DNA from 3 places in the Streptomyces sp. NPDC091281 genome. Region 1 is predicted to be linked to each of the others. Evidence: riboswitches for the same ligand, from Rfam matches in the RefSeq annotation. Region 1 holds a riboswitch; each other region holds the start of a gene.
The links. Region 1 has a riboswitch for cyclic di-AMP ahead of ACIQPQ_RS16130 (peptidoglycan DD-metalloendopeptidase family protein). Riboswitches for the same ligand answer to the same signal wherever they lie in the genome.
Positions count from the first base shown of each region.

Region 1 (7,352 bases):
GCCCGGCGACCGCGAACTCCCCGGCGACGCCTGGCTGTCGGCGGAGGCGGAGGTGCTGGTCCCGGCGGCGGTGTCGTACGCGATCGGCGTCGACGAGCAGGCGCGGATCACCGCTCGCTGGATCGCGGAGGCGGCCAACATGCCGGTCCTGCCGGAGGCGGAGGCCCTTCTGCACGCCCGCGGGGTACGGGTGTTGCCCGATGTCGTCGTCAACTCCGGTACCAACGCCTGGTGGTGGTGGACGCTCTTCGGCGACATCGGCGCGGACGCGCAGGAGGCGTTCGCGCACACGCGCCGGTCGATGCGGACCCTGGTGGAGCGGGTGCTCGCGGACGCGGACCGCGACGGGACGACCCCGCGGCGGGCGGCCCACGCGCTGGCCGGGCACCGGCTGCCGGTGATCACGGAGCGGTTCGGGCAGTACCGCTGACGACGCCGGGCGCCGCTGTCGGTGTCGACTCGGGGCCGCCTCCTCGGACGGTGTCGGCGCAGGTCCGGGGCCCTGTGCCGGTGCCCGGTGCGCGGGCGGACGCGTGCGGGGGCCGTGTGTAGGGTGACCGCGTGGCGAGGGTGCGGATGAGCGTGGCGGAGCGGCGGGAGGACCTGCTGCGGGCCGCCGTCGAGCAGATCGAGGCGCGGGGCGTGGCGGCGGTCAGGATCGCCGACGTGGCCGCCGTGCTCGGCGTGAGCAACGCCCTCGTGCTGTACCACTTCGCCACGAAGGAGAAGCTGGTCGCGGCGGCGTTCGCGTACGCCGCCGAGGGCGATCTGGCCCGGCTGCGCAAGCTGCTCGGCCGCCGCACCACGGCGCTGCGCCGTCTGCGGTCGGCGGTGCGCTGGTACGCGCCCACCGGCCAGGCCAAGGGCTGGCGGCTGTGGATCGAGGGCTGGGCGGTGTCGCTGCGCGAGCCCGCGCTGCGCGAGGTGGCCCGCGACCTCGACCGGCAGTGGAAGGCCGCGCTCACGGGCGTGATCGCCGACGGTGTCGCGGCGGGCGAGTTCCGCTGCCCCGACCCCTCCGGCACGGCCCTGCGCCTGACCGCCCTGCTCGACGGCCTCGCGGTCCAGCTGACGGCCTACGACGGCGCCGTGTCCCGGACGCGGGCGCAGCAGTGGGTGGACGAGGCCCTGACCCGCGAACTCGGCCTGCCGCAACGGGCGGAGAGCACCGAACCCGTGCAGACGTCCGACGGAGCCGACGCGGACTGAGGCGGGCTGACGCGGGCAGCCCGCCCACTGTGCCCCACGATCACCCCCTCCCCCCCAGCGCACCCTCAGTCCAGCTCGTACACCGCCGTGACCGTCGCCGTGGCCCGGACGGTGCCCGGCTCCAGCGGTACCCCGCCGAACGCGGCGCCGGACAGGTCGGCCGCCGCGGCGACGGGTCGCGGGGCGGCGTAGGCGTCCTCGCTGAGGGAGACCAGGCGGCCTAGCCGGTGGCCCGTGAGCCGGGCGTACTGGAGGGCCTTCGTCCGCGCGTCCTCGACGGCGCTCTCACGGGCGCGGGCCCGCAGCGGCGCCGGGTCGGCGACGTCGAAGGCGACGGAGTGGACGCGGCCCGCCTCCCCGGTCGCGTCGGCGACGGCGCGCAGCAGGGCCCCGGTCGCGGCCACTTCGCGGACCCGTACCGAGAAGCTCTGCGCGGCCTGGTAGCCCGTCAGGCGGGCGGTGCCGTCGCTGTGGTCGTGGACCGGGAGGAGGGAGACGCTCTCGGTACGGACGTCCTGGTCGGCCACGCCCTGGGCGCGGACGGCGGCGAGCAGGGCGGTCGCGGCGGCGCTCTGGGCGTCGAGGGCGGCCTGCGGGGTGCGGCCGGCCGTCTCGACCCCGGCGCCGACGACCGCGAGATCGGCGTCGGCGCTGACCACGCCCTCACCGGTCACGGTCACGGTGGCGGGAGCGGGGGCGGCACCGGAGACCGCAGCCCCCGGCTGCTCGCCGGGCGCGGCGAAGGCAGGCAGTGCGGGGCCGAGGAGGGCCAGCGCGACGAGGGGCGCCACGACGGCCACCCGGCGGGCGCGGACCCGTGCGGCGCGGGACGACGGGGACGGGATCGTGAACGTACGGGGCATGGCGCTCCGGTCCTTCCGGGGGCGGGCGGCGGCTGCCGTCATCCCAGCAGCCGCACCCGCCCCCGGCGGCACACCACTCCCGCACCCTCACCTCACTGGTGGAGCCCGTCCGGGTCACCGGCCCCCTCGGACCGCGGACCCCGTCCGCTCACTGCACGGCTCACCGCCCTGCTCAGGCCACCCGGGCGATCCGCTCCTTGATGGCGTCCGGGGAGAGCGTGCCCTTGGCGGTCACGTGGTCGCCGGACGACTCCCCGCGCAGCCGCCGCCCGATCCACGGCACCAGGTACTCGCGCGCCCAGTGCACGTCGTCGCGGCGGATCTCCAGGGTGCCGCGCGGCGGGAGCAGCGGCCACGGCTGCTCGGGGTCGGCGGGCACGTCCAGGCCGAGGGTCTGCCCGGCGCGCAGGGCCACGCGCGTGTGCCCCTCGGGGCCGAGGTGGAGCCGGTCGCCGTCCCAGGCCCGCCGGTCCTGCACGGACCTGAGCGACCAGAGGTCGAGCACCGGGCAGCCGTACCGGTCGGCGATGGCGCGCACATGCCCGTTGTACGTGGCGATCTTGCCGCGCAGATGCTTCAGGACGGGGACGCCGCGGGTGTCGAACCCGGTCGTCACGAGGACGGTCCCGGCCGCCGAGGCGAGGGCCGCGACGGCCCGTTCGAAGCGTTCGGCGACCTCGTCGGGGTCGGTGCCGGGGCGGAGGATGTCGTTGCCGCCCGCGCAGAGGGAGACCAGGTCGGGCGCGAGCGCGACCGCGCCGGGAAGCTGGTCCGCCACGATCTGGTCGAGCAGTTTGCCGCGGACGGCGAGGTTGACGTAACGGAAGTCGCCCTCGGGCCTGCGGTCCGCGAGCAGGACCGCGAAACGGTCGGCCCAGCCGACGAACGCGCCGTCGGGGCCGGGGTCGCCGACGCCTTCGGTGAAGCTGTCCCCCAGCGCCACGTACGACCCGATCGGTGATCTCTTGTCGTTCTTCGAATCGTCTGCCACAACGGTTCATGATTCACCTTTGAATGTGACTTACGCGACCGTAGGCAGGGGTTGACGGGCGGTGAGATAAGCCACTCCTAAAGAGTTTCCCAATCAGGGAATAAGGGATCTTCCCCGGAACGGCGCCACAGGGCTGCGGCGGAATGGCGGAACGGCGTCGCGGAACACACCGAAGGCCGGGCCCCCTGGATGAGGGTCCGGCCTTCGGTGTGCGTGTCAGGTGTGGCTCGGGGTGCGGCGGTGTCAGCCGACCGAGACGCCGTGCGAGCGGAGGTAGGCGACCGGGTCGATGTCGGAGCCGTAGTCCGGGGTGGTGCGGATCTCGAAGTGCAGGTGCGGGCCGGTCACGTTGCCGGTGGCGCCCGAGAGGCCGACCTGCTGTCCGGCGGTGACGGTCTGGCCGCCGGAGACGGAGAGCGAGGACAGGTGGGCGTACTGGGCGTAGCGGCCGTCGGCGAGGCGGATGACGACCTGGTTGCCGTAGGCGCCGCCCCAGCCGGCCGAGACGACGGTGCCCGCGCCGACGGCCTTGAGGGAGGTGCCGGTCGGGACGACGAAGTCGACACCGGTGTGGTAGCCGCTGGACCACATGCTCCCGGACATCCGGTACGGGGTGCCGACGGCGGCCCCGGCGACGGGGGCGCTGAAGCCGCTCGCGTTCGAGGTGTCGGCGGCCTGGGAGGCGGAGCCGTCGGAGGAGCCGGAGGCCTTCGAGGAGCCCGCGGAGGACGAGGAGTCCGAAGACTTCGCGGAGTTGGACGACTGTGAGGACTTCTTCGAAGCGGACGAATCCGACTTCTTCGACGAATCACGCGGAGCCGACGGCGCCTTGGAGGCCTCCGTGGCGCCCGCCGGGGCCTTCTTGCCGATCGACAGCTTCAGGCCGGGGTGGATGAGCGACGGGTCGGCGCCGACGGCCTCGCGGTTGTCCGCGTAGAGGCGGGTCCAGCCGCCGCTGACGTGCTGCTCGTCGGCGATCTTCGAGAGGTAGTCGCCGGGGCGCACGGTGTACGTCGTGGCGGCCTTGGCGCCGTCGGCGGACGTCCGTGCGACGGGGGCGGCCTGGACGCTCTGCGCGGCGTGGGAGACGGCCTGGGCGGCGGGCGCCTCGGACGGCGCGGCCTGCGCTCCGCCGGCGCCCATCAGGGGGAGGGCCAGCGCGGCGCCGCCGGTTCCGGCGGCGGCGATCGAGCGGGTGAAGAACTGGGACTTGGGACGGCGGTGCTTACCCTTGGCGGGCATGGCGAATTCCTCTCCGGCGCCTGCGAGGTGAGCTGTCGGGTGCGGACTGGAGATGTCCGGCCGCGCGGGGACGCGGCTTTACCCCGAGCCGTTCCGGGAACCGGAACAGGCGTTACTACCTGTGGGTCCCCCGCTCCTGCCGTGTACGGGTGAGTGGGTGCGGAATCCGGGCGGCGGCAGGATTGGGCGTCCGTCCGGATGGGTCAGGAACGTAAGCGACCAAGACGCACGGGAACAAGCAGAGGTTGCGCTTCCGGTGCATTTCCCTTGATCCCCTTCCGGAATTCACGGTCACCCTGTGTCGACCGGGAGACGTCGCGGGCGGGGAACACCCGCGGAAATCAGGCGTATTACGTGAACATGACGCGCGACATACGGTCACGGATGAGACGCTGCTCACGTGACACCTCTCCAGGTCGCCCTATTCCAGGCCGAGTTGGAACGAAGAAGCCAATCGAGCCAATTCGACTAATTCCATCAATTCGGGCAGACATCCCAGATGTCACCTCACCGCACATCCAACCCAAGGGGGCCATCGGGGGAGGTGTCCGACAGCGGCCGGTGTTCCGGGCTCCTCCGGTTCGGCCGCCCCCGTGTCGTATGGTCGTGACGCAGTGGTCATGAACGTGATCACGAGAGTGGTCACGCAGGTGTTCCGGCGGCCGTCACGAGCCGCGTCGGCCGGAACCACGACCGGGAGGAGCCCCCGTGACGCAGCAGGTCCCGTCGACCGAGCCCGAGCTGGCCGCCGTACGCAACTTCCGGGACGTGGGCGGCCTGCCGACCACCGACGGACGGCGCGTGCGGCACGGCGTGCTGTTCCGCAGCGGCCACCTCGCGCACGCCACCGCCGAGGACGCGGCGTTCCTGTCCTCCCTGGGCCTGCACACCGTCTTCGACTTCCGCAACGCCGCGGACCAGAAGCTGGAGGGCCCCGACGTCGAGCTGCCGGGCACACGGAACGTCAACCTGCCGCTCTCCGACCCGGCGGACGGCGCCGAGTTCTGGAAGATGGTCCGCGACGGCGACCTCGCGCAGCTGCGGGAGATCCTGGGCGACGGCAAGGGCGCGGACCGGATGATCCAGTCCTACCGGGCGATCGTCCGGGAGCGCACCGCCGAGCACTCGCGGGTGCTGCACGCGCTCGCCGAGGACAGCGTGCCCGCGCTGATGCACTGCGCGGCGGGCAAGGACCGGGCGGGCCTGTCGATCGCGGTGACCCTGCTGGCGCTCGGCGTGGAGCGCGAGGCCATCGTCGCCGACTACCTGGAGTCCAACGCCAAGCACCGCCGCTACCGGGTGCACCGCAGCGGCAGCTCGGCCGAGGCGTTCTCCCCCGAGGTGATGGACCTGCTCGCCCCGCTCTTCGACGCCCGCGCCGCGTACCTCACGGCCGCCTTCGACACGATCGAGGAGACCTGGGGCGACGTCGACACCTACCTGGAGCGGGGTCTCGGCCTGTCCCCGCGGACCCGGGAGCGGCTGCGCGAGCGCCTGCTCGACTGATCCGCGCCCGACCCGGCGACGCCCGCCCGACGGGCACCCGACGTCCCGAGGCGGGCCTACTTCTTGGCGCCCACCTCGAACAGCAGCCACAGGAACCCGGCGAAGACGTGGCCGACGGCGATGTAGATGATCAGCCTGATCCACAGGCTGCGGGGGAACTTCTCCTCGATGTCGGTCACGGCGTCTCTCCATGGGTGGGGCCGAGGCACAGGGTGGCCGTCGGGCTCTGCAACAGGGTGTGGACGAAGAGGAGTTCGACGCCGTCGGGGTCCTGGGCGGCGATACGGTGCGGGGTCAGCGAGTCGAAGTGCGCGCTGTCCCCGGGGCCGAGCACGTGCGCGGTGTCGCCGAGGCGCAGCAGGAGCCGTCCGCGCAGGACGTGCAGCCACTCCTCGCCGGGGTGGACCCGCACGATGTCGCCCTGCGAGCCGTGCGGCACCTGCACCCGCAGTGCCTGCATGCCCCGCCCGGAGGCCCCGGCCTGCCAGTACGTCCAGCCGCCCGCGTGGGTCGGCTCCATGTCGGCGGCGCGGACCACGGCGTCCCGGTCGGCGACCGACTCGCCGAGCAGCTCCGAGACGGTCGTACCGTAGGTACGGGCGAGCGCGAGCAGCATCGGCAGCGAGGGCTGGCGCTGCCCGGTCTCCAGCCGGGACAGGTGGGCCGGGGACAGCCCGGCGGTCCGGGCCGCGGCCTCCAGGGTGAGGGCGGCACGCCGCCGGAGGGAGCGCAGTTGCGGCGCGACGGCCGGGAGGTCACCGCCGGGCTCGGGCCCGGACGGCGGGGCGGGGTGGCTCATGACCCCATTCAGCCCCACCTTTGCCTCTGCGGCAAATTTCTTGCCTCTGAGACAAAGAAGCAGGGAAGGGGGGCTCGGTCGGGTCGCCTAGCGGTTGGCCACCGCCTGCTTCACGAGGGTCCTGCCGAAGTCCCAGACGAGTCCGCCGCCGTCGTGGGCGTCGTCCATCACCGCGGTGAAGGCGTCCACAAACCGGTCCACCTCCCGCTCCCCCACGATCAGCGGCGGGATCAGCTTGATGACCTCCAGGTGGTCGCCGGAGACCTGGGTCAGAATCCGGTGCCGCTGGAGCAGGGGGACGACCACCATCTGGGCGAACAGGCCCTTGCGGGCGGCCTGGAGCATGGTCCAGCGTCCGCGCAGCTTGAGCGAGCGGGGCCTGCCGAACTCGATGCCGATCATCAGGCCCCGGCCGCGGACGTCGGCGAGCATCTCGTAGCGGTCGGTGAGGGCGGCGAGGCGGGTGCGGAGCAGGTCGCCGGTGGCGCGGGCGTGGGCGACGGTCTGCTCGTTCTCCATGACCGCCAGCACGGCCAGACCGGCCGCCATGGCCTGGGCGTTGGAGCCGAAGCTCGCGGAGTGCACCAGCACCCGGTCCATCGAGGAGTAGACCTTCTTGAAGATCCAGTCCTTGCCGAGGGTGGCCCCGACCGGGACGTAGCCGCCGGAGAGCGCCTTCGCCACGCAGACCAGGTCGGGTTCGACGCCCTCCTCGTGCTGGTAGGCGTAGAAGTCACCGGTG
Region 1 covers NZ_JBIVUY010000005.1:362,678-370,029, forward strand. The annotation lists gene ACIQPQ_RS16110 (Glu/Leu/Phe/Val dehydrogenase dimerization domain-containing protein) at 1-430, shown strand, start outside; gene ACIQPQ_RS16115 (TetR/AcrR family transcriptional regulator) at 562-1,209, shown strand; gene ACIQPQ_RS16120 (SIMPL domain-containing protein) at 1,275-2,072, opposite strand; gene ACIQPQ_RS16125 (SGNH/GDSL hydrolase family protein) at 2,245-3,063, opposite strand; gene ACIQPQ_RS16130 (peptidoglycan DD-metalloendopeptidase family protein) at 3,307-4,305, opposite strand; cyclic di-AMP (ydaO/yuaA leader) riboswitch at 4,310-4,475, opposite strand; gene ACIQPQ_RS16135 (tyrosine-protein phosphatase) at 5,014-5,811, shown strand; gene ACIQPQ_RS16140 (DUF6126 family protein) at 5,868-5,990, opposite strand; gene ACIQPQ_RS16145 (helix-turn-helix domain-containing protein) at 5,987-6,610, opposite strand; gene ACIQPQ_RS16150 (aspartate aminotransferase family protein) at 6,698-7,352, opposite strand, start outside.

Region 2 (7,352 bases), on a different contig from region 1:
CCGTGCGCGCGGTCGGTGAGGTCCTTGACGTCGGCGATGCCCTGGATCTTCTTCGAGCCGACCAGGTCCTTGATCTTGGCGATGACCTTCTCGGGGCCGACGGTGAAGGGCAGTTCGGTGACGACCAGGCCCTTGCGGCGGGCCGTGACCGTGTCCACCGTCACCGTGGCGCGGATCTTGAAGGTGCCGCGGCCCGACTCGTACGCGTCGCGGATGCCCGAGAGGCCCACGATCCGGCCGCCGGTGGGCAGGTCGGGACCCGGGACGTACCGCATCAGGGTGTCCAGGTCCGCGTTCGGATGGCGGATCAGGTGGCGCGCGGCGGCGACGACCTCGCCGAGGTTGTGCGGCGGCATGTTGGTGGCCATGCCGACCGCGATCCCCGACGAGCCGTTGACCAGCAGGTTCGGGAAGGCGGCGGGCAGGGCGACCGGTTCGCGCTCCTGGCCGTCGTAGTTGGGCGTGAAGTCGACCGTGTCCTCGTCGATCGACTCGGTCATCAGGCTGGTGGCCTCGGCCTGACGGCACTCCGTGTACCGCATGGCGGCGGGCGGGTCGTCGTTGCCGAGCGAGCCGAAGTTGCCGTGGCCGTCGACCAGCGGGACGCGCATCGAGAACGGCTGCGCCATGCGGACGAGCGCGTCGTAGATCGACGCGTCGCCGTGCGGGTGCAGCTTGCCCATGACCTCGCCGACGACACGGGCGCACTTGACGTACCCCCGGTCGGGGCGCAGGCCCATCTCGTTCATCTGGTAGACGATGCGGCGGTGGACCGGCTTGAGGCCGTCGCGGGCGTCCGGCAGGGCGCGGGAGTAGATGACCGAGTACGCGTACTCGAGGAAGGAGCCCTGCATCTCGTCGACGACGTCGATGTCGAGGATGCGCTCCTCGTACGAGTCGTCGGGCGGCGGGGTCTTCGTGCTGCGGCGGGCCATCGCTGCCGGCTCCTCCTGTTTTCTGGTCTCTCGCCGAGGCGTGTGACGGGATCTGACGCGGACCATTGTGGACCGCGGCACTGACAGCGCGGCCCAGGACCCCGGGTGTCGGTGTCCGCCCGGCCGGGGGAGTTCCACGTCGCGGGGTGTCCGAAGCTGTCCGGGGCTGTGCGCGGCTGTCCGTTGCTGTCTGTGCCCGGCCGGGGCCGGCCGACGTCGGCCGACCACCGTCCACGGCTGCCCGCAGGCTACGCGATCTCGCTCTCGGCGTACGGACGGCGGGAACTCCGCCGCCGCTCCGCGCGCTTGCATACAGTGGCAGGACCGGCAGGAAAACCGCGGTTTGCACGACCGCGCCCGCGATCGGAAGGACGTACATGCCCATGGGTCACACGGCCACAGACCAGGCAGGCACCGGGGGCCTGACAGCGACCGAGCACCGCCTGGCCAACGGGCTGCGCGTGGTGCTCTCGGAGGACCACCTGACCCCCGTCGCGGCGGTGTGCCTCTGGTACGACGTCGGCTCGCGCCACGAGGTCAAGGGCCGTACGGGCCTGGCTCACCTCTTCGAGCACCTGATGTTCCAGGGCTCGGGCCAGGTCAAGGGCAACGGCCACTTCGAGCTGGTGCAGGGCGCGGGCGGCTCGCTCAACGGCACCACCAGCTTCGAGCGCACCAACTACTTCGAGACCATGCCCGCCCACCAGCTGGAGCTCGCCCTCTGGCTGGAGGCCGACCGCATGGGCTCCCTGCTGGCCGCCCTGGACGACGAGTCCATGGAGAACCAGCGCGACGTCGTCAAGAACGAGCGCCGCCAGCGCTACGACAACGTCCCCTACGGCACCGCCTTCGAGAAGCTCACCGCGCTCTCCTACCCGGAGGGCCACCCCTACCACCACACGCCGATCGGCTCCATGGCCGACCTGGACGCGGCGACCCTGGAGGACGCGCGCGCGTTCTTCCGGACGTACTACGCGCCCAACAACGCCGTCCTGTCGGTCGTCGGCGACATCGACCCCGAGCGGACGCTCGCCTGGGTCGAGAAGTACTTCGGCTCCATCCCCGCCCACGACGGCAAGCCCACCCCCCGCGACGGCTCCCTGCCCGACGTCATCGGCGAGGAACTGCGCGAGGTCGTCGAGGAGGAGGTTCCGGCGCGCGCCCTGATGGCCGCCTACCGTCTCCCGGAGGACGGCACGCGCGCGTGCGACGCCGTCGACCTGGCGCTCACCGTCCTCGGCGGCGGCGAGTCCTCCCGCCTGTACAACCGCCTGGTCCGCCGCGACCGTACGGCGGTGGCGGCCGGGTTCGGTCTGCTGCGCCTGGCGGGCGCGCCCTCCCTGGGCTGGCTGGACGTCAAGACGTCCGGCGACGTCGAGGTGCCGGTCATCGAGACCGCCATCGACGAGGAGCTGGCCCGCTTCGCCGAGGAGGGCCCGACCGCCGAGGAGATGGAGCGCGCGCAGGCCCAGTTGGAGCGCGAGTGGCTGGACCGCCTCGGCACGGTCGCCGGACGCGCCGACGAACTCTGCCGCTACGCCGTCCTGTTCGGCGACCCGCAGCTCGCCCTGACCGCCGTCGGGCGCGTGCTGGAGGTCACCGCGGACGAGGTCCGGGAGATCGCCGCCGCCCGGCTGCGCCCCGACAACCGCGCCGTGCTCGTCTACGAGCCCACCGAGGCCGCCGACACGACCGGTGACGCCGAGGCCGACACCACCGCCGACGAGGACCAGAACGAGGAGGCGGCCCAGTGAGCGAGCTGACCGCGATGGACTTCCACCCGCAGCCGCAGCCCGGCGACGCCCGGCCCTGGGCGTTCCCGGCCCCCGAGCGCGGCACGCTCGGCAACGGCCTCACCGTGCTGCGCTGCCACCGCCCCGGCCAGCAGGTCGTCGCCGTCGAGGTCAACCTGGACGCGCCCCTGGACGCCGAACCGGCCGGACTCGACGGCATCGCCACGATCATGGCGCGCGCTCTCTCGGAGGGCACCGACAAGCACTCCGCGGAGGAGTTCGCCGCCGAGCTGGAGCGCTGCGGCGCCACCCTCGACGCGCACGCCGACCACCCCGGCGTACGGCTCAGCCTGGAGGTGCCGGTCTCCCGGCTCGCCAAGGCGCTCGGCCTGGTCGCCGACGCCCTGCGCGCGCCCGCGTTCGACGACGGCGAGATCGAACGCCTGGTGCGCAACCGCCTGGACGAGATCCCGCACGAGCTGGCCAACCCGGGCCGGCGCGCCGCCAAGGAACTCTCCCGGCAGCTGTTCCCGGCCACCGCGCGCATGTCGCGTCCGCGGCAGGGCACCGCAGAGACGGTCGACAAGATCGACTCCGCCGCCGTGCGCGCGTTCTACGAGAAGCACGTCCGGCCCGCCACGGCCACCGCCGTCGTCGTCGGCGACCTCACCGGTGTCGACCTCGACGCGCTGCTCGGCGAGACCCTGGGCGCCTGGACGGGCTCCTCGGCGCAGCCGCGCCCGGTGCCGCCGGTGACCGCCGACGACACCGGACGGGTCGTCATCGTGGACCGGCCCGGCGCCGTCCAGACCCAGTTGCTCATCGGCCGCGTCGGCGCCGACCGGCACGCGCGCGTGTGGCCCGCCCAGGTCCTCGGCACGTACTGCCTCGGCGGCACCCTCACCTCCCGCCTGGACCGCGTCCTGCGTGAGGAGAAGGGCTACACGTACGGCGTGCGCGCCTTCGGGCAGGTCCTGCGGTCCGCGCCGGACGGGTCGGGCGCCGCGATGCTCGCCATCAGCGGCTCCGTGGACACCCCCAACACCGGTCCCGCGCTGGACGATCTGTGGAAGGTGCTGCGCACCCTCGCCGAGGGCGGGCTGACCGACGCCGAGCGCGACGTGGCCGTGCAGAACCTCGTCGGTGTGGCCCCGCTGAAGTTCGAGACGGCCGCCGCCGTCGCGGGCACGCTCGCCGACCAGGTCGAGCAGCACCTGCCGGACGACTACCAGGCGACGCTCTACCGTCAACTCGCCGAGACCGGCACCGTGGAGGCGACCGCCGCGGTCGTCAACGCCTTCCCGGTCGACCGCCTGGTCACGGTGCTCGTCGGTGACGCCGCGCAGATCAAGGCGCCCGTCGAGGCGCTCGGCATCGGCGACGTGACGGTCGTCTCCGCCGAGTGACCGAGTGACCGAGCGGCGTCGCCCGCGCGTGGCGCCCGCGTGCCACGCGCGCGTCGCCCGCTCGTCGCCGCACGACGCGTGTGCGACCTGGGCCCCGGAAGGCGTATCAGCCTCCCGGGGCCCGAGGTTCGGCCGACCGCGTTCCCTCGGCCCGCCACTCACTCCCCTCCCGTCGGCATGCCCGATTTGCGGGGGAGGCGGCCCCTCTGGCCTGTGTCATGCGCTACAAAGGCCCCCTCCCGTTTGGGAATCGAAGGCGTGGGTGTCTAGGTTCGTCCGGGCTGTCCGTCAGGCAGTGCGCCGCGCCCGCGGCACCGGACAGTCATCGCCGAGTCCCCGTACGGCGCGAGCCAGGGGAGCCGGGGACCCAACGAAGGCAGTCCCTGGGGTGAATCGGGTGCCCGCGCGCAGGCGAGGGGGCCCGTAGGAGACCTTCCTGCTCCGAACCCGTCAGCTAACCCGGTAGGCGAGAGGGAAGGAAAGGACCGCTCACCTCCATGGCGTTCATCTGCGCCTCCGGGAAGCACCGGCGACCCGGCCGCACGCAGCGCACCACCGCCCGCGTGGCGGGTGTCGCGGCGCTCACCACCACCGGCGTCCTCGCCACCGTCGCCTCCGCGCCGGCCCACGCCGCCGAGGCGCCCGCCGAACGGACCGGGCTCACCCCCGTCGTCATCGTCGGCGAGACCGTCGCCGCGCGCGTCGACGACCAGGCCGCCGTCCAGTCGCAGGCCGCGGAGCGGGAGGCCGAGCGCAAGGAGGCCGCCGCGCAGGCCGCGGCCAAGGTCAAGGCGGAGCGGGAGGCCAGGGCGCGCGCCGCCCGCGAGGCCGAGCGCAAGCGTCTCAACACCTTCGTGGCGCCGATCAGCGGCTCCTACGTCTCCACCGGGTACCGCTCCGGCGGCTCCCTGTGGTCCTCCGGCAGCCACACCGGGATCGACTTCCACGCCGCGACCGGCACCCCCGTGCACGCGGTGGGCGGCGGCACCGTCGTGGAGGCGGGCTGGGGCGGCGCGTACGGCAACCAGGTCGTCCTGCGGATGCACGACGGGACGTACACCCAGTACGGGCACCTGTCCTCCGTGGCCGTCTCGGTGGGACAGCGGGTCCTCCCCGGGCAGCGCATCGCGCTCTCCGGCGCCACCGGCAACGTCACCGGACCGCATCTGCACTTCGAGGCCCGCAGCGGCCAGGAGTACGGCACCGACCTCGACCCCGTCGGCTACCTCCGGCAGCACGGCGTACGCGTCTGACGGCGGACGCGTCCGACAGCGGACGGCGACAGGACGTCCAGCCCCGGCCCCCGCGGCCGGGGCTTTCGCCGTTTTCGGCCCCGTGTCGGCCAAAAAATATCCCTGGATTCCCGGCTGCCATCGGAAATTCCCGCACGTTGCAATAGAGTCACGGAACACACGTCAATCGTCGACGTTTCACGGGGATTACCGCGGAGGTCGGTCATGCGAATTCCGGCACATTCGGTGTGCACGGCCATCCGGGACGACATCGTCGCGGGTGTCTACGAGCGCGGCGGCCGCCTCACCGAGGAACTCCTCGCGCGCCGCTACGGTGTCTCGCGCGTCCCCGTCCGCGAGGCCCTGCGCACGCTGGAGGCCGAGGGCTTCGTGGTCACCCGGCGCCACGCGGGCGCGTGCGTGGCCGAACCGACCGAGCAGGAGGCCGCCGACCTCCTGGAGATGCGGATGCTGCTGGAGCCGCTCGGCGCCGCGCGGGCCGCCCAGCGGCGCACCGAGGCCCACCTCAAGGTGCTGCGCGGACTCGTCCGGCTGGGCCAGGAGCGGGCCAGGAGGGGCAACAGCGAGGACCTGCGCTCCCTGGGCGGCTGGTTCCACGAGACGCTGGCCCAGGCATCCGGCAGCCAGTCCCTGACCGCCACGCTGACCCAGCTGCGCCACAAGATCTCCTGGATGTACGCGGTGGAGGCGCCCGCCGACCCGCTGGAGTCCTGGACCGAGCACGGGGCGATCGTGGACGCGGTGGCGCGCGGCGACCACGAGCGCGCGCGGGCGGTCACGGCGCTGCACACCGAGCGCGCGACGTCCGCGCACCGGCTGCGCTTCGCGCGGGGGGACCGCCCGGACCGTGTGAGGACTTCGCAACATGCCGTAAACATGTCCGGTCCGCGCCATTAACACGAGGGCCGTATACAAAGGGCAGTCAATTGTGCGGACCCTGCGTCAGGTGCCCGCAAAGCGGTGTCGTCCCGTGAATGCGTGGACGATCGGAAGTCGGTGAGAAACCGATCAGAAACAGACGGCGCGTGAATTCCGCTGCCCGTCGTCCGGCGCGCCCGCGTATTCCGGCGGAGCGCGCTTTTCGTCTGCCGTACCGCCTTTCGCATGGCCTCTTTCCGGCCTGCCTTCTCTCGGGCCCAACGTCTCCCTTGCCCGCCCTTTCGCGGGCGCGGGTGGAAACGACGAGGCCGCGCCACCCCCGGACGGGGTGACGCGGCCCGCGGGTGCGGTGAGCGCGGGGCTCAGACCGTCTCGGGCAGCTCCTCCAGGCCCTCGGCGACCAGCTTGGCCAGCCGGTCCAGGGCCGCGTCGGCGCCCTCGGCGTCGGAGGCGAGGACGATCTCCTCGCCGCCCTGGGCGCCCAGGCCGAGGACGGCCAGCATGGAGGCCGCGTTGACGGGACTGCCGTCCGCCTTGGCGATGGTGACCGGGACGCCGGTGGCCGTGGTGGCCCGGACGAAGATGGAGGCGGGGCGGGCGTGGAGACCCTCGGCCCAGCCGACGTTGACGCGGCGCTCAGCCATGTGATGCTGCCCTTCAGGTGTCTCAGGTTGTCTAGACCAGTGTTCCACACGCGGAGCGCCGACGGGACGCCGGACGCCCCGGCGATCCCCGCGCGCGCCGCACACGGCCCCACGCCCCCCTCGGCGCGGACCCGCGCCCGCCCCACACTGCCTCGCGCCGTTGTCGTACGCGAGCCGTACGCTGGGCCCCATGCAGAGCGCGTCGGACCGGCACGAGTACCCCGCCCACTGGGAAGCCGACGTGGTGCTGCGCGACGGCGGCACCGCGCGCGTCCGCCCGATCACCGTCGACGACGCGGACCGCCTGGTCAGCTTCTACGAGCAGGTGTCCGACGAGTCGAAGTACTACCGCTTCTTCGCGCCCTACCCCCGCCTCTCCGCCAAGGACGTCCGCCGCTTCACCCACCACGACTTCGTCGACCGCGTCGGACTCGCGGCCACCGTCGGCGGCGAGTTCATCGCGACCGTGCGCTACGACCGCATCGGCGGCGACGGCATGCCC
Region 2 covers NZ_JBIVUY010000010.1:207,954-215,305, reverse strand. The annotation lists gene ACIQPQ_RS25430 (DNA topoisomerase (ATP-hydrolyzing) subunit A) at 1-935, opposite strand, end outside; gene ACIQPQ_RS25425 (M16 family metallopeptidase) at 1,319-2,689, shown strand; gene ACIQPQ_RS25420 (M16 family metallopeptidase) at 2,686-4,074, shown strand; cyclic di-AMP (ydaO/yuaA leader) riboswitch at 4,391-4,558, shown strand; gene ACIQPQ_RS25415 (M23 family metallopeptidase) at 4,572-5,327, shown strand; gene ACIQPQ_RS25410 (GntR family transcriptional regulator) at 5,532-6,224, shown strand; gene ACIQPQ_RS25405 (HPr family phosphocarrier protein) at 6,569-6,850, opposite strand; gene ACIQPQ_RS25400 (GNAT family N-acetyltransferase) at 7,041-7,352, shown strand, end outside.
Region 2: another riboswitch for cyclic di-AMP. It lies ahead of ACIQPQ_RS25415 (M23 family metallopeptidase); the one in region 1 lies ahead of ACIQPQ_RS16130 (peptidoglycan DD-metalloendopeptidase family protein).

Region 3 (7,352 bases), on a different contig from region 1:
CTGTACTCGGCGGCGTTCTCCAGGAGGGAGAGCTTCTGCCGGTCCGGGCCGTCGGCGGCGACGCGCAGGGTGTGGGTGCCGGAGGCGAGTTCGGTGAGGCGGGTGGACGGGTCGGCGGAGGAGCCGTCGGAGGCGCCCCCCGCGGCCCCCGCGAGGAGCCCGCTCTCCAGGCCGCCCAGGTCGGGCAGGCCCAGGTCGGTGGTGATCTTCACGGTGCCGGACAGCTGCTGCACGTCCGACGCGGCGATCTTCTCGATGAGCTGCTGGGCGCTGATCTTCGGCAGGTCGGGGTCGCCCGAGTCGGCGAGGGCCGGGACGAGCCCGATCGTCGCCGCCGCGATGCCCACCACGGTGACCGGGACGACGTACCGCACGGCCTTGCGCCGCCCGGCGCGCAGGTCGTCGGCCTCGCCGGGGTGCGTGCTGTCGTCGGATGCGTACGGTGCCATGTGTGCCTTACCTCCGTCGTCGGCGGCGGCGGGCGGCCGTCTCACGTACCAACGTCCTTGCCCCGGGCCGCCATTCTCACCCGAATCGGTGAGGAGCGATGATTACCGTGCTCACCATCTGACCAAATGAGCCGCCGTCATTCGTCAGCCCTCGGACGCAAATCGACGTACACCTCCGGTATGACACGGGGGTGGGGGGCGTCAGGGTCGGTGGGGGCCATCCCTGAGAGACGCCCCGCGGGAAGCTGTGCGGGGCACGGCGAGGAGCCGCCCTGCGGGCGCGGCGAAGAGGCCCCTGCGCGGGCGGAGCGGGGTGTGGCTCTCGGGAGCCACCCCGGCTACCCCGCCCGGTGGACCACCGCGTCGCACAGCTCCAGCAGGCCCGACTTCGCCTCGCACTCCCGCAGCGGTGCCAGCACCGCCCGCGCGTCCTTGGCGTACCGCACGGTGTCGCGGCGGGCCTGCTCCAACGCGGGGTGCGCCCGCAGTCCGGCCAGGGCCTCGGCGAGGCGCGCGTCGTCGCTGAGGTCGGAGTCGAGCAGCTCGCACAGCGCGACGTCCTCCGGCAGCGCCAGCCGGGCCGCCCGCTCCCGCAGCCGCAGCACCGGCAGGGTGGCGATGCCCTCGCGCAGGTCGGTGCCGGGCGTCTTGCCCGACTCGTGGGAGTCGGAGGCGATGTCGAGGACGTCGTCGGCGAGCTGGAAGGCGACGCCGAGCCGCTCCCCGTACTGGGTGAGCATGTCCACGACCGTGTCGTCGGCGCCGGACATCATGGCGCCGAAGCGGCAGGCGACGGCGACCAGGGAGCCGGTCTTGCCGCCGAGCACGTCGAGGTAGTGGTCGACGGGGTCGCGCCCGTCGGTCGGCCCGGCGGTCTCCAGGATCTGGCCGGTGACGAGGCGCTCGAACGCCTCCGCCTGGACCCGGACGGCCTCGGGGCCGAGGTCGGCGAGGATGTGGGAGGCGCGGGCGAAGAGGAAGTCGCCGGTGAGGACGGCGACGGAGTTCCCCCAGCGGGTGTTCGCGCTCGGCACCCCGCGCCGTACGGCCGCCTCGTCCATGACGTCGTCGTGGTAGAGCGTGGCGAGGTGGGTCAGCTCGACCACGACGGCCGAGGGCACGACCCCGGGGGCGTAGGGGTCGCCGAACTGGGCCGCGAGCATCACGAGCAGCGGCCGGAACCGCTTCCCGCCCGCGCGCACGAGGTGCTGCGCGGCCTCCGTGATGAACGGGACCTCGCTCTTCGTGGCTTCGAGCAGGCCTTCCTCGACAGCCGTCAATCCGGCCTGGACATCGGCTTCCAGAGCCTGGTCCCGCACGCTCAGCCCGAACGGCCCGACGACGGTCACGAGGGGTCTCCTGTCTGCTGGTGTCTTCCGGCGATCACACGGTTTGTCGATACGTCGCTGCCCTCACTCAAGTCAGCGTATCCGGTCACGTTTCGATCACCGACAGGCCCCACGTCCCCCTGCCTCGAACTTCGCCCGACCGGGAGGCGCCGACCCACCCGTCCCACCGCCCTCACAGGCATCGCGCGCCCCATATGTTACCGACCGGAAGGTATGTACCCCTTCCGGTCGGGGACACGTCGATCGGCGCCCGCATCCGCACTCCGACCGCGCCCCCTCAGCCACCCCTCCCGACCCTCTTCCACCCCTCACCCCTCACTCCCACAACCCCCACCCCATTAAAGCCACTTGAGCTATATGACCGTTTTACCCGCCTTGTGGACGCAGGTGAGTTGGCTCACCCGTGCCGCCATCGAGCAACCCTGACCGGATTTTTTAATTCCGCTTTGCTCAAGCGGAAGTTGAGCGCCAGCCCCCGCAAAGGATCAAGCGCCCGAAAACCCCAGACCAAGGTCAATAGGGACGACCTGTGAATCAGCCACTTGTTCCCGACATGTGCTCTCGCATACGTTCCCGGCCTGTCGGACAGACGCCTAATCCTGCCGCCGTCCGACAACCCCATCGACGAAGACATTCGCGGCAGGAGCGGGGGACCCAGGTAAGTCGCCGTCCCGGCGCGTACGTCACACACGGACGCGGCGGAACGGCTCGGGGTGAAGCCGCGCCACCGTGTCCGTACGGCGGCCGGCCGGGCACCTCCCCGCCCGAACCCGACAGCTCACCTCGCAGGCGCCGGAGAGGAACCCCTTCATGTCCGCTGTCACCCAGCCCCGCCGCACCCGCACCCGCCTGGTCCGCACCGTCGCCGTGGCCTGCGCCGGCGCCGCCGCGCTCACCCTCCCCTTCATCGGCGCCACCAGCGCCTCCGCCGCCCCCGCCACCTCGGCCGCCACCTCCGCCGGGTACACGAACAACCTCGACGGCTGGATCCGCGAGTCCCTCGCGATCATGGCCGAGAAGGGCATCCCGGGCAGCTACGACGGCATCTACCGCAACGTGATGCGGGAGTCCTCGGGCAACCCGAACGCGATCAACCTGTGGGACTCCAACGCCGCGGCCGGCATCCCGTCGAAGGGCCTGCTCCAGGTCATCGACCCGACGTTCGCCGCGTACCACGTGGACGGCACCGCCTACGACCCGTACGACCCGGTCGCCAACATCACCGCCGCCTGCAACTACGCCGCCGACCGCTACGGCTCCATCGACAACGTCTTCGGCGCCTACTGACGGTCCCGGGCCGCCGGGGTTCCTCGCGGAACCCCCTGAGGGAGCGGAACCCCTAAGGGAAGAGTCGTTCGAGGACGGCGGCCACGCCGTCGTCCTCGTTCGACGTCGTCACCTCGTCGGCCACCGCCTTCAGCTCCGGATGGGCGTTCGCCATGGCCACCCCGCGCGCCGCCCAGTCGAACATCGGGATGTCGTTGGGCATGTCCCCGAAGGCGAGGGTGTCCTCGGGCCGCAGCCCGAGCCGCTCCGCCGCCAGCGCCAGCCCCGTCGCCTTGGTCACCCCGCACGGCTGGAGTTCCACCGTGCCCGGCCCCGACATGGTGACGGTGGCCAGCGAGCCGACCACCGCGCGGGCGGTCACCGCCAACTCGTCGTCGGTCAGGCCGGGATGGCGCAGCAGCACCTTGCTGATCGGCTCGCACCACAGGTCGTCCCGGCGGCCGACCCGCACCGCCGGCAGGGTCGGGTGCGGCATCAGGTAGCCCGGCTCGATCAGGGTCAGCCCGTCGATCCCGTCCTGGTCGACGGCGGCGTACACCTGCCCCACCTCGGCCTCGATCTTGCCGATCGCCGTCTCCGCCAGCTCCCGGTCCAGGGTGACCGACCACAGCAGGCGGTCGGCGCCGATGTCGTAGAGCTGCGCGCCCTGGCCGCAGACGGCGAGGCCTCTGCTCCGCAGGATGTCCAGCAGCGGCCGTACCCGGGGCGCGGGGCGGCCCGTGACCACGAGGTGGCGGGCACCGGCGGCCGCCACCCGCGCGAGCGCGTCGAGCGACCGGTCGGAGAACGTGTCGTCGCCGCGCAGCAGCGTCCCGTCCAGGTCGGTGGCGATCAGGGAGTACGCGCAGCGCGCGGCATATGCGTGGGGTGCGGGCATGATCAGAGAATACGGATTCCGGCCGGATCGGACTCACCGCCGCAGCCGCGCCCCCGGCCCCGCTCTTCCGGCACGCTGCCGGTGCGCTGCCGGTGCGCTCACCGCTCGCTGGCGGTCCGCTTCCGGTGTGCTTTCACCCCGCTTCCCTCCGCTTTCCGGCCGCTTTCCGGCGCAACGCCGGGTACAGGGCGGTTAAAGGCCTCTGCCCGGAATGGCAACAACCAGGTCCGCTCCCTACCGCCCCGCCCGCCCGGAGGGGTACCGTCCCCCTGTCCAGGGGGGACTTGATCGGGGGGTCAGGTTGAGCAGCGGACGTATTCGTGTGCTGGGTCCGGAGGACCTGGCCGAGGGGGACCGGGAACGGTGGCGGGCGCTGCGCGCCGCGTCGACGGCGCCGCGGAACCCCTTCATGGAACCGGAGTTCGCCACCGCGGTGGGCCGGGTCCGGCCCGCCACCCGGGTGGCGGTGGTGTACGAGGGGCGCGAGCCGGTCGGTTTCCTGCCGCACGAACGCGGCGCGCTGGGCCGCGGGCAGGCCCTCGCGCACGGCGTCTCGGACGTGCAGGGCGCGGTCCTCGCGCCGGGCCTCGGTCTGGGCGCCGACGAACTGCTGCGCGCCTGCGGCCTGTCGAGCTTCGCCTTCGACAACCTGGAGGCCGAACAGGGCCTGTTCGTGCCGCACGCGGCGGCGGAGTACGCGTCGTACGTCATCGACGTCGAGAAGGGCTACGAGACGTACGAGTCCGTGCTGCGCGCCCAGTCGCCGAAGTTCCTGAAGACGACGCTCGCCAAGGAGCGCCGACTCGGCCGCCAGGTCGGGGAGTTGCGGTTCGTCTTCGACGAGCGCGATCCGGCGGCGCTGCGCACGCTCATGGCGTGGAAGTCCGCGCAGTACCGCAGGACCGGCCGCCGCGACCGCTTCGCGCAGGAGTGGATCAACCGGCTCGTCGGCCTGCTCGCCGAGACCCGCGCGCCGGACTGCGCGGGCACCCTCTCCGTCCTCTACGCGGGCGGGCGGCCGATCGCCGCGCACTTCGGTCTGCGCTCCTCGACCGTCCTGGCCTGCTGGTTCCCGTCCTACGAACCGGAGTTCGCCAGGTTCTCCCCCGGTCTGGTGCTGCATCTGCGGATGGCCGAGGCCGCCGCCGCCGAGGGCATCGGGCTGCTCGACCTGGGCCGGGGGGCGGCCGAGTACAAGGACGCGCTGCGGACGGGCGAGGTGCCCGTGTACGAGGGGGCGTGGACGCGTCCGGGGGTGGGCGCCGCGCTCCACTGGCTGGGGCGTGAACCGGCGCGCCGGGCCCATCACTTCGTCCGCAACCGGCCGAGACTCGCGGCGACGGCCGCCCGGGTGCTGAAGGGCGCCGGCCGGCTGCGCCGCGCCTGAGCCACCGATCCAGGGGAGGGTGCATGGCGACCGAGCCACGCGTACGGCAGGAGATCCGGCGGTTCCTCGACATCCCGCCGGTGCAGGTCGCCGAGCTGGATCTGGACCCGGGAGGCGGGCCCGGCGGCGGGGACGGGGGCAGTGGCGGGGGCGGGGGCGTTCTGAGACCCGGCCCCGGCAGCCCGCCGGTCACGCACGGCGCGGTGTTCGTGCTGGTCCGGGTGGGCGGACGGCCGGTCGCCACGCTGCTGGGGCAGGTCCCCGAGGGCGCCGATCCGACGACGGTGCTCACCGCGCTCGCACGGGAGCGCACCCCCTCGGACCTCTGCGAACTCCCCGACCTCGCCGTCACCGTGCCGTCGACCACCGTGGTCGTCGCCACCCGCGAGCGCGCCGACCGGCTCGCCACCGCCCTGGACTCCCTGCTCGCGCAGGACCACCCGGACGCCGAGATCGTCGTCGTCGACAACGCGCCCGTCACGGACGCCACCCGCGACCTCGTCGTCCACAAGTACGGTGACCGCGTCCGCTACCTGACCGAGCCGGTGCCCGGTCTCGCCGTCGCCCACAACACGGGGCTGGCCACCGCCCGGGGCGACGTGGTCGCCTTCACCGACGACGACGTGGTCGCCGACCCGCGCTGGCTCACCGAACTCACCGCCCCCTTCAGCGCCGACCCCGGCCTCGGCTGCGCGACCGGTTTGATCCTGCCCGCCCGGCTGCGCACCCCCGCGCAGGTGCTGCTGGAGAGCCACGGCGGCTTCGCGAAGGGCTTCACCCCCCGCACGTACGACCCGTACGACCCGCCCGCCGACGAGCCGCTGTTCCCGTTCACGGCGGGCCGTTTCGGCTCCGGCGCCAACATGGCGTACCGCACGCGCGTCCTGCGCGCCGTCGGCGGGTTCGACCCGGCGACCGGCGCGGGCACCCCGGCCCGCGGCGGCGACGACCTGTACGGCTTCGTCCGCGTCCTGGCCGCCGGGCACCGGCTGCGCTACACCCCGCACGCCCTGGTCTGGCACCACCACCGGGAGACCTGGCGCGACCTGGAGACCCAGGCCTACGGCTACGGCGCGGGCCTCACCGCCTACCTCACCGCGATCCTCGTCAACCGGCCCGGCCTGCTGCCCGCGTTCCTCGCCCGACTGCCCCGCGGCCTCGCCCACGCCCGCACCCTGACCGCCGTCCGCGACACCGAGGGCGGGGAGGGCGCGGGCGGTGTCGGCGGGGGCGCGGGCGCGCCGGGCGGGCACGACGCCCGCACCCACCCCTGGCCGGGACGGCTCTCCCGGCTCCAGCGACGGGGCATGCTGTACGGGCCCGTCGGCTACGTACGGGCCCGGCGGGCGGTACGGGGGCTGCCGACAGTTCGGGGCGGCGGCTCGGACTCCGGTCGGAGTGCGGCTTCCGGCGGGGACGCGGCGTCCGGCGGGAACGGCGCTTCCGGCGGGGGCGCGCGATGACGGCCGCCGACGGGCCGGACCGTACGGGCCGCGCCGACGCGATCCCGGTCTTCCTCTACCACGCCGTCATGGACGATCCGCCGGACTGGATCGCGGAGTTCACCGTCACCCCGCAGCAGTTCGCCGCCCATCTCGACGCGGTCGTGGACAGCGGGCGGACCCCGGTGACCGTGAGCGCGCTCGCCGACCATCTCGCCGGGCGGGCCGCGCTGCCCGCCCGGCCGGTGCTGCTGACCTTCGACGACGGTTTCGCGGACCTGCCCGGACCGACCGCCGAGGCGCTGGCCGGGCGGCACCTGGCGGCCACCGCCTACCTCACCACCGGGGCGATCGCGCCGGGCGGGCGCAGTCTGCTGCCGCCCGCGCCGATGATGACGCTGGCCCAGGCGGCGGGCCTGGAGGGGCACGGCATGGAGATCGGCAGCCACACCGTCACCCACGCCCAGCTCGACACGCTCCCTTCCGCCGACCTCGACCGTGAACTCCGCGACTCCCGCGCCGTCCTGGAGGACGCCCTCGGTCATCCGGTACGGCACCTCG
Region 3 covers NZ_JBIVUY010000016.1:200,152-207,503, reverse strand. The annotation lists gene ACIQPQ_RS33915 (outer membrane lipoprotein carrier protein LolA) at 1-449, opposite strand, end outside; gene ACIQPQ_RS33910 (polyprenyl synthetase family protein) at 788-1,798, opposite strand; cyclic di-AMP (ydaO/yuaA leader) riboswitch at 2,411-2,603, shown strand; gene ACIQPQ_RS33905 (transglycosylase SLT domain-containing protein) at 2,609-3,085, shown strand; gene ACIQPQ_RS33900 (HAD family hydrolase) at 3,138-3,962, opposite strand; gene ACIQPQ_RS33895 (GNAT family N-acetyltransferase) at 4,264-5,349, shown strand; gene ACIQPQ_RS33890 (glycosyltransferase) at 5,373-6,812, shown strand; gene ACIQPQ_RS33885 (polysaccharide deacetylase family protein) at 6,809-7,352, shown strand, end outside.
Region 3: another riboswitch for cyclic di-AMP. It lies ahead of ACIQPQ_RS33905 (transglycosylase SLT domain-containing protein); the one in region 1 lies ahead of ACIQPQ_RS16130 (peptidoglycan DD-metalloendopeptidase family protein).